Micromonospora rhizosphaerae: one gene and its partner. Each later gene encodes a partner of the first gene's protein in a complex. Links are inferred from orthologs where the notes say so. Each region holds a gene or a part of one and is shown on either strand. Other genes may lie near its edges.

What was found. The genes of interacting proteins can lie anywhere in the genome.
Region 2: the proteins of GA0070624_RS12350 (region 1) and GA0070624_RS05255 are in contact, whole or in part, in a solved structure (PDB 8BNU), measured with the Escherichia coli proteins. The link is inferred for Micromonospora rhizosphaerae from one-to-one orthologs.

Annotation. Positions count from the first base shown.
Region 1 is NZ_FMHV01000002.1:2,554,073-2,560,115, reverse strand. The notes cover bases 1,362-4,278. They hold GA0070624_RS12350 (3-hydroxyacyl-CoA dehydrogenase NAD-binding domain-containing protein), read left to right. Parts: upstream 1,362-1,745; coding sequence 1,746-3,812; downstream 3,813-4,278. Other genes in these bases: GA0070624_RS12345 (hypothetical protein), read left to right, coding at 4,180-4,278; GA0070624_RS12355 (thiolase family protein), read left to right, coding at 1,362-1,690. Outside these bases: GA0070624_RS12360 (ribonuclease D), read left to right, coding at 1-268; more of GA0070624_RS12355, read left to right, coding at 497-1,361; more of GA0070624_RS12345, read left to right, coding at 4,279-5,025; GA0070624_RS12340 (VOC family protein), read right to left, coding at 5,092-5,478; GA0070624_RS12335 (malectin domain-containing carbohydrate-binding protein), read right to left, coding at 5,703-6,043. UniProt on the Escherichia coli protein: Catalyzes the formation of a hydroxyacyl-CoA by addition of water on enoyl-CoA. Also exhibits 3-hydroxyacyl-CoA epimerase and 3-hydroxyacyl-CoA dehydrogenase activities.
Region 2 is NZ_FMHV01000002.1:1,078,914-1,083,068, forward strand. What follows is about bases 1-2,799. They hold GA0070624_RS05255 (acetyl-CoA C-acetyltransferase), read left to right. Parts: upstream 1-653; coding sequence 654-1,946; downstream 1,947-2,799. Other genes in these bases: GA0070624_RS05250 (3-oxoacyl-ACP reductase), read right to left, coding at 1-599; GA0070624_RS05260 (PKD domain-containing protein), read right to left, coding at 2,032-2,799. In the rest of the region: more of GA0070624_RS05260, read right to left, coding at 2,800-4,155.

The DNA.
Region 1 (6,043 bases):
CCGCTGGGCGGAGCGGGACCCGGTGGCCGCCGCCCGGCTGGCCCGCTGCCGGGAGGTGGTGGTCCGGATCGCCGGCGAGCACACCCTGCCCCCGGAGAACCTGATCGCCCCCGACTCGATCCGCCGTCTGGCCTGGGTCCCGCCCGAGGAGATCACCGACGACGCGGTGGCGGAGATCCTCCGCGGCTTCAACGCCCGGGAATGGCAGATCGCCCTCCTCCTCCCCGCCCTCACCGAGGCCCTCACGGGCCCCCAACCGGCCCCCTGACCCGCTGCCCCCGCCGTTGATCATGGAGTTGGCGGCCGGCGACCCGATGATCAACGCGCCAGTGGGCGGGACCGGTGGGATGTGGGGTGGGCCACATGGGGGGTGCTGTCGGGGTTGGTTACTGGCGAGTAGCATCCGAGGGAAATCGCCCGTGCCGGCGGCCTTCATTCGATCCGTAGCGCCGCCTGGCGGCGCGGAGGCCGAATTATGGCCGAAAAGGAGGCTCAAGTGCCCCGTGAAGTTCGGGATGTCGTCTTCGTCGACGGCGTCCGTACCCCCTTCGGCAAGGCGGGTGGCATGTATGCCAACACCCGCGCCGACGACCTGGTGATCCGCTGCATCCGCGAGCTGCTGCGCCGTAACCCGCAGCTGCCGCCGGAGCGGGTCGAGGAGGTCGCCATCGCCGCCACCACGCAGATCGGCGACCAGGGCCTCACCATCGGCCGCACCGCCGCCCTGCTGGCCGGCCTGCCCAAGACGGTCCCCGGCTTCGCGATCGACCGGATGTGCGCCGGCGCGATGACCGCCGTCACCACCGTCGCCAGCGGCATCGCCGTGGGCGCGTACGACATCGCCATCGCCGGCGGCGTCGAGCACATGGGCCGCCACCCGATGGGCGAGGGCGTGGACCCCAACCCGCGGATCATCGCGGAGCGGCTGGTCGACCCGTCCGCCCTGGTCATGGGCGCCACCGCGGAGAACCTGCACGACCTGGTCCCGCACATCACCAAGGAGCGCACCGACGCGTTCGCGCTCGCCTCGCAGCAGAAGACCGCCAAGGCGTACGCCAACGGCAAGCTCCAGGGCGACCTGGTACCGGTTGCGGTGCGCGACCCGGAGAGCGGCTGGGGCCTGGCCACGGTGGACGAGGCTCCCCGGGACACCTCGATGGAGAAGCTCGCCTCCCTGAAGACCCCGTTCCGCCCGCACGGCAAGGTCACCGCGGGCAACGCGGCCGGCCTGAACGACGGCGCCACGGCCAGCCTGCTCGCCGCCGAGGAGACCGCCCGCGAGCTGGGCCTCCCGGTCGCGATGCGGCTGGTGTCGTACGGCTTCGTCGGCGTCGAGCCCGAGGTGATGGGCGTCGGCCCGATCCCGTCGACCGAGAAGGCGCTGCGGATCGCCGGCCTGACCATCGACGACATCGGCCTGTTCGAGCTGAACGAGGCGTTCGCCGTGCAGGTGCTCGCCTTCCTCGACCACTTCGGCATCGCCGACGACGACCCGCGGGTCAACCCGTGGGGCGGCGCGATCGCCATCGGTCACCCGCTCGCCTCCTCGGGCGTGCGGCTGATGACCCAGCTCGCCCGGCAGTTCGCCGAGCACCCCGAGGTCCGCTACGGCCTCACTGCCATGTGCATCGGCATCGGCATGGGCGGCACCGTGATCTGGGAGAACCCCCACTGGGAGGGCAACAAGTGAGCGCGAGGAATGAGCCGGGCCTGCGAGTCCCGCAGTCGCGAACGAAGGAGGCGCAGTGAGCGCGCTCGCCGCACCGAACGAGGTCGTCACCAAGGCGCTGCTGCGCCAGGTCAACGTGCCGGGGCTGGACCGTCCGGCCGCCCTGATCACCCTGGACAACGGCTTCGACCACACCAAGCCGAACACCTTCGGCCCGGCCGGCCTGGCCAGCCTGGACGAGGCGATCACCGCCGCGCTGGCGGCGAACCCGGCGTTCATCGCGGTCACCGGCAAGCCGTACATCTTCTGCGTCGGCGCGGACATCACCGGCCTGCCGCTGCTCGCGGACCGCGAGCAGGCGCTGGAGATCGGCCGGCTCGGCCACCGGGTCTTCGCCCGGCTAAAGGACAGCGAGATCCCGACCTTCGCCTTCGTCAACGGCGCGGCGATGGGCGGCGGCCTGGAGCTGGCCCTGCACTGCCACTACCGGACGCTCTCCGGTGGCGCGGCGGCCCTCGCCCTGCCCGAGGTCTCGCTCGGCCTGGTCCCGGGCTGGGGCGGCACCCAGCTGCTGCCGAACCTGATCGGCATCCCGGCCGCCACCCAGGTGATCATCCAGAATCCGCTGATGCAGAACAAGATGCTCAAGCCGAAGCAGGCGGCCGAGATGGGCATCGCGGACGTGCTGCTGGAGCCGGCCGACTTCCTGGAGCGGTCCCTGGAGTGGGCCGCCGGCGTGGTCCGGGGCGAGGTCACCGTGACCCGACCCGAGGTCGACCGGGACATGTGGGCCGGGGTGCTCTACTTCGCCCGGCAGACCCTGGACCAGCGGCTGCACGGCGCGGTCCCGGCCGCGTACAAGGCGCTGGACCTGCTGGAGACGGCGAAGGACGCGGGCTTCGCCGCCGGCACCGCCGCCGAGGACGAGGCCCTGGCCGACCTCATCTTCTCCGAGGAGCTGCGCAGCGGCCTGTACGCCTTCGACCTGGTCCAGCGGCGGGCCAAGCGGCCAGCCGGCGCGCCGGACAAGGGCCTCGCCCGCCCGGTCACCAAGGTGGGCATCGTCGGCGCCGGCCTGATGGCCAGCCAGCTCGCCCTGCTGTTCGCCCGCCGCCTCCAGGTGCCGGTCGTGCTGACCGACCTGGACCAGGCCCGGGTGGACAAGGGCGTGGCGTACGTGCACACCCAGATCGAGAAGTCGGTCACCAAGGGCCGGATGGACAAGGGCACGGCCGCCAAGCTGTACGGCCTGGTCAGCGGTTCGGTCGACAAGTCCGTCTTCGCGGATGCCGACTTCGTCATCGAGGCGGTCTTCGAGGACCTGAACGTCAAGAAGCAGGTCTGGGCCGAGCTGGAGAAGATCGTCAAGCCGGAGGCGGTGCTGGCGACGAACACGAGCTCGCTGTCGGTGACCGCGATGGCCGAGGAGCTGGAGCACCCGGAGCGGGTGGTCGGCTTCCACTTCTTCAACCCGGTCGCCATGATGCCGCTGCTGGAGATCGTCCGCGGCGAGCGGACCGACGACGCCACCCTCGCCACCGCGTTCGCCGTCGGCAAGCAGCTGAAGAAGTCCTCGGTGCTGGTCAAGGACGCCCCGGCGTTCGTGGTCAACCGGCTGCTCACCCGATTCCTCGGCACGGTCTTCGCCGCCGTCGACCAGGGCACCCCGCTGGACGTGGCGAACAGCGCGCTCGACCCGCTGGGCCTGCCGATGCGTCCGCTCACCCTGCTCCAGCTGGTCGGGCCGGCCGTCGCGTACCACGTGGGCGGCACCCTGCACGCCGCGTTCCCGGACCGGTTCAAAGTCAGCGAGAACCTCAAGCGGATCGCCGACTCGGGCCAGCCGATCGTGATCGACGACCAGGTCAACGAGGAGGCCGCCAAGCTGCTCGTGGTCGGCGACCAGCCGCTGACCGCCGAGCAGGTCCGGCAGAACGCGCTCGACGCACTGGCGCAGGAGATCTGGCTGATGCTCGACGAGGGCGTCGTCGCCGAGGCGCAGGACATCGACCTGTGCATGATCCTCGGCGCCGGCTGGCCGTTCCACCTGGGCGGCGTCACGCCGTACCTGGACCGGACCGGCACCGCCGAGCGGGTCGCCGGCCGGCGGTTCCTGCCGGGCGGGGTCGCCAGCCTGCTGTGACAACTCCAGCTCGGCCGGCGCGGCCATAATTCGGCCTCCGCGCCGCCAGGCAGCGCTCCGGACCGAATGAGGGCAGGTCTGACGCCGCGCTGCGACCTGGAGCCGTCAGCCTGACCCACCCCCGCCCCCCCGCGATCGCGGTGGCCGACCGTCCTCTCCGGGCGGGCCGGCCACCGCGATCGTCATCTCGGGCTCCCGGCCCGCACCCTCCCGAGGCCGAAAGGCGCCCCGGGTCGCGTCCCCGCGCGGACCGGCGGGCCTGGTCACGAGCCGGTCCCGGTTCCGTCACTCCGTCGCCGGGCGGACAGCGGCATGTCGGTCGGCCTGGCTAGGATCGGCCGGCCCGTTCTTCACCTGGAGCTGCCCCATGTCCCAGCCGCCGTCCAACCCCTATCCCGGTTCCTACCCGCCGCCACACGAGCAGCCCGGCGGCTACCCGCCGCAGCAGCCCGGCCCCCAGTACGGCGGCTACCCGCCGCAGCAGCCCGGTCCCCAGTACGGCGGCTACCCGCCGCCCCAGCCGCCCGGCCCGCAGTACGGCGGGTACCCGAGCCAGCAGCCGCCTCAGCAGTACGGCAGCTACCTGGAGACCGGCCAGCCCCAGGGCGCCCCGGCCGGCCCGCCGCCGAAGAAGAAGTCAAATGTCGGCCGGATCCTGCTGATCACCCTCGCCGTCGTGGTGGTGCTCTGCGTGGGCGGCGCCGCCGTCCTCTTCTTCGCCGCAAAGGACGAGGTCGGCGACGTGGTCGACGCCACCAAGACCCGCCTGGTGGCGCCCGAGACGCTCGCCGGCCGCCCCAAGGTGGCGGATCCGCAGCTGCAGGCCACCGCCGAGCAGATGAAATCGGAGATGAAGAAGGACGTCCCGGATGCCACCAGCACCGTCGGTGGCTTCTACGGCAATCCGGCCAAAGAGGACCTGGTGATGATCGCCGGTGCGTCCGGATTGCTGGCCGACCCGAGGAAGGAGTTGGAGGACGCCACCAAGGGCCTCTCCACCGAGCTCGGGGTGAAGGAGTTCAAGACGATCGAGGCCGGTCCGCTGGGCGGCGACGCCAAGTGCGGGGACGGCAAGGCGGACGACGTCGCCATCGGCGTCTGCGTCTGGGCCGACCGGGGCAGCCTCGGCATGATCATTATCTACTTCAAGTCCGCCGCGGCCCTGCAGTCGGAGTTCGTCACCATGCGCGGCCAGATCGAGCAGCGCTCCTGAGTCAGCCGGTGACCTGACCGGGGCTCCTGCCACCGCGGGTGGCAGGAGCCCCTTCCGTTTCCGACCCTAGGCCGACACGGCCCGTTCGGCCGCGCTCCGGCAGACGCAGAACTCGTTGCCCTCCGGGTCGGCGAGCACCACCCAGCCGGTGCCGTCCGGCCGGCGGCGGTCCGCGACCAGTGCGGCACCGAGCCCGAGCAGCCGCTCGACCTCGGCGTCCCGGGTTCGGTCGGCGGGATGCAGGTCGATGTGGAACGCGCCCTTGCCGTGCCGCTCCCCGACCTCGACGAAGAGCAGGTCGGGGCCGTGCCCGTCGGGCGCGACCAGGACCGCCTCCGGGTCGCCCGGGTGGTCGTCGTCGTGCAGCCGGCGGTCGAGCACGCCCGCCCACCAGCTGGCCAGGGCGTACGGGTCGTCGGACTCGACGGTGACGCAGTGGATCAATGCACTCACGGTGACTTCTCCCCTGATGGAGTGCGCCCCGCGGGGTGGATGGTGTCAGCGGTGACCGGGGCGGGGCGCGGGACTGTTCACGGTGGACATCGACGGCACCCCCTCCCCCACGAGTCGGGCTGACGCGGCTGATCATGTCACCGGACGCCCCGGGGCACAACCCGGTTCGGGCGCCCGGCCCGGCCCCCGACGGGACCGGGCCGGGCGCCCTGCGGTGGTACGGGTTACGGCCCGACGAAGACCGCCCTGGCCCGCCAGTCGTTGCCGTCCGCGGCCGGCCCGCTGCGCACGGTGAACGCCCCGGTCGGCGCGCCGCCCGCCCAGTCGGTCGAGGAGAGGTCGCCGGTGCTCCGGTCGACCTTGTAGAGGGTGTCGCCGCCGAGGAAGATGCCGCCGGCGTCGGCGAAGCCGGTCACCCCGGCCACGGTGAACCTGTCCGCCCCGACCACGCCGCTGTCCGGGGTGAACCAGCGCCAGTGGAGCTCACCCTGGCCGGCGAGGGTGTAGTAGAGCCGGCCAGCGGTGTAGAACATGCCGGTCACGTTCGGGATCTCGGCGTAGAAGT
Region 2 (4,155 bases), 1.5 Mb from region 1 along the record:
GCGGTGCCGGCACCGACCCGGATCACCTGCCCCGAGACGTACGCGGACCGGCCGGACAGCAGGAAGCGCAGCGCGGACTCCAGGCTGGTCAGGGTGCCCGCGTCGCCGTCGCGCGTGACGTACACCAGTTGGGCGGTGACGCCGCGGCCGAACTCCTTGCCGATGCTGCGGGTCAGCCCCTCGAGGGCGCGCTGGGCGGTGGCCTCGCGCGGCGATCCGCACTCGGCCGGCGGGGTGCCCAGCACGATCACCCGGCCGCTGGGCAGCAGTGCCCGGGCCTGCGGGTGGAAGAAGTCATAGAGCTGCCGCAGCTCGGTGGAGTCGGTGATGCCGGTGGCGTCGTACACCAGGGCGGCGTGCCGCGAGGTGGCGTCGGTGGCCGCGGCCGGGTCGGGCAGCTCGACCCCGGCGGCGGCCAGGATCTTGCCGACCGGCTCGGCGAGCCGGCCGCCGGCCGCGGAGCCGAGCAGGACGGGCCCGGGGACGAGCGGATCGCCCGGCGTGTGCCGGCGCAGTCGAGGCGGGTCGGGCAGTCCGAGGCGCTTGACCAGCGCGCGGCCGGCCCCCGATTGGACGAAGCTCGCGTACCTGTCGGTCATAGGCGTAGCCTACTGGCGAGTAGGGTTCGGGCAACACCTTCGAGGAGGCCGATCGTGCAAAGTGTCCGGCGGGTCGCGGTCATCGGCGGCAACCGCATCCCCTTCGCCCGGTCCAACTCGCGCTACGCGCACGCGTCCAACGCGGACCTGCTCGGCGCCGCACTGGACGGTCTGGTGGCCCGGTTCGGCCTGGCCGGGCAGCGGGTCGGTGAGGTGGTCGCCGGCGCGGTGCTCAAGCACTCCCGCGACTTCAACCTCACCCGTGAGGTGGTGCTCGGCTCCCGGCTCGACCCGCACACCCCCGCGTACGACATCCAGCAGGCCTGCGGCACCGGGCTCGAAGCGGCGATCCTGGTCGCCAACAAGATCGCCCTCGGGCAGCTCGAGGTCGGCATCGCCGGCGGCGTGGACACCACCTCGGACGCGCCGCTGGCCATCAACGAGGACCTGCGGCGCACGCTGTTGCAGCTCAACTCCGCCCGGAGCCTGGGCGAGCGGCTGCGGATCGCGGCGAAGCTGCGCCCGCACCAGCCGTTCAAACCGGAGATCCCGCGCAATGCGGAGCCGCGTACCGGGCTGTCCATGGGGGAGCACGCGGCCCGGACGGCGGTGCGCTGGGCGATCGACCGGCAAGCCCAGGACGAGCTGGCGCTCCGCTCGCACCAGCGGCTCGCCGCCGCGTACGACCGGGGTTTCTTCGACGACCTGATGACGCCCTACCTGGGACTGACCCGGGACCAGAACCTCCGCCCGGACACCAGCCTGGAGAAGCTCGGCTCGCTCAAGCCGGTCTTCGGCACGAGGGGCGCGGACGCCGAGCGGGCCACCATGACCGCGGGCAACTCCTCGCCGCTCACCGACGGCGCCTCCATGGTGCTGCTGGCCTCCGAGGAGTGGGCGCGGGAGCACCACCTGCCGGTGCTGGCCTGGTTCAGCTGGTCGGAGACGGCCGCCGTCGACTTCGTCCACGGCGACGAGGGGCTGCTGATGGCCCCGGCGTACGCGGTGCCCCGGATGCTGTCCCGGGCCGGGCTGACCCTGCAGGACTTCGACTACTACGAGATCCACGAGGCGTTCGCCTCGCAGGTGCTGGCCACCCTGGCCGCCTGGGAGTCGCCGGAGTTCTGCAAGGACCGGCTGGGGCTGGACGCCCCGCTCGGCGCGATCGACCGGGACAAGCTCAACGTCAACGGCTCCTCGCTGGCCGCCGGGCACCCGTTCGCGGCCACCGGCGGCCGGATCGTCGCCACCCTCGCCAAGCTCCTCGCCGAGAAGGGGAGCGGCCGGGGGCTGATCTCCATCTGCGCGGCCGGCGGCCAGGGCGTCACGGCGATCCTGGAACGCTGACCCGGCGAAGTCTCGTTCCGGAGCCCGGACGCGCCGACACCCGCCAGGACGGTTGCCTGGCGGGCGCCGGACGGGTCACGCCGGCTCAGCCGAGGGTGAACTTCTCCCAGGGGCCGATGGCGGTGCGGTTGGCGATGAGCGGCTTGGCGCCGCCGCTTTCCGCCGTCACGTAGCGGCCGTTGATGGCAGCCTTGAGGCTGACCGTGCCGTCGCTGTTGCGAACGAGGCTGAACCGCTCCCATGCGCCGACGGCGGTGCGGTTGGCGATCAGCGGTAGCGTCCCGCGGCTCTCGGCGCAGACGAAGCGGTTGTTGGCCCGGGCCAAGAGGGCGACCTGCCCGCTGCCGAGGTCGACGATGTCGAATCGCTCCCACGGGCCGACCGCGGTCCGGTTGGCGATCAGGGGCCGGTTGCCGCCACTCTCCGCGGTGACGAACCGGCCGTTCGCCTTCGCCTTGAGCGACCGGTCGGCGTCGGTGACGTTGACCAGGTAGAACTTCTCCCGGGTGCCGATCGTGGTGGCGTTCGCGGTCAGCGGAGAAGTGGTGGAGGGCGCGCTGACGTACGTGCTCCCGGTCGAGCGGAGGCTGACCGTCCCGTCCGTGTTCCGAAGCAGGCGGAACCAGCCGGTCGTGTCGACCCAGGTGCCGTTGGCGACAAGCGCGTTGCTGCTGGTCACGTACCGGCCGGTGGCTCGGGAGAAGAGCGCGACGCGGCCGGTGCCGATGTCCGCCAGGTCGAACTGGGCGGTGCCCCCGGGCGCGGCCTGGTCGGCGATCAGGCCAGCGTTGGCCGACGCCGCCACGTAGCGGAGGCCGGACTGCGCGAGCAGCGCAACCGTGCCGCTACGCCGCGCCACGGTGACACTCTGCCGGCTGTCGTGCGCGCGACCGTCACTGCCGGAGACCTTCACCGAGACGGTGTAGGTGCCCGTGGCCGGGTAGCGGTGCGTGGCGACCGGGGTGGCCTGGGTGACCACCGTGCCGTCACCGAAGTCGATCACGTACGAGGTGATCGGCACGTAGCCGGGGGTGGAGGCGCTGGCGTCGACCGTGACCGACGTGGTGCCCAGGTCCAGCGCCACGTTGAACCGGGAGGCGGGACTGCCGAGCGTTTCCACCGGACCACGGTCGGCGTAGGTGACCGGCCCGGCGCCGGAATCCGGCCGGGCCGGGTTGTCCGCTCGAGGATTGCCGATCCGATCCGTGCTCGGATAGCCGGGAGCGGCCGAGTTGGCGGCATCCTCCGCGTCGTAGGTCCAGGGCGTGTCCTTGTCGTGCGCGGCCTGGCCCGATGCGGTACGGAACGCGGCGAGACCCATCGGGGTGCCGTTCCAGGAGTACGCCGACGCGGAGGGTGAGGCGTGGTGGTAGACGTTGTTGTAGTCGGCCACCGTGTCCCGGCTGGCGTCGCCGTAGAGGCCGATCTCCGCGCCCGGCTCACCGTTCGGGTCGCAGTAGCTCTGCCCGAACATCCCGTTCGAGCTCAGCACGTTGTTCTGCACGGAGACACCGGTGGAGGCGCCGTCGACCCGGATACCGTCCCGGCAGCGGCTTCGGACGCTGTTGTTGCTGATAGCCGTGCCGGTGGCGCCGTGGTTGTGGATGCCGTAGCCCGCGCCACCGCTGATCTGGGTGTTGGCCACCACCGTGCCGGTCGCCCCCGCTTCGACGGCGATGGCGGCGCCGGTGAAGCCGTTGACGTTCACCCCGACGACGCTGTTGCCCGGCCCCTCGATGTGGATGCCGTGACTGTGATCGGCGAAGTTGTCGCTGCTCGAGCTCACGATATTGCCCAGCCGGACCGAGACACCGCTGGTGGCGGCATCCATGGTGAGACCGGCCTTGAGCGCGCTGCCGATGGCGGTGACCCCCTTCAGGGTCGAACGGGTCACCCCGGTGAGTCGTAGGGCGGGTGCGGTCGAGCCGGCCGCCATGGGGTAGATGCCACGCTCGATCGTGACGTCCGTGGCGTTCCGCAGGTCCAGGGCAGGCGTGTCGGTGCTGCCGCGGACGTTCATGTTCTGCACCACGATGTCGTGCTGGCCGTCGATCGTGACGCCTCCGCCGGCACCGGAGCCCGTCAGGGTGGCATACGCGCTGCCGAGGAAAACGATCGGTTGGTCCGGGGTGCCGGAGCGGGAGACGGTGAGCCGCTCCGCGTAGGTCCCCGAGCCGATGTCGACGGTCTGGCCGGCGGTGACGATCGC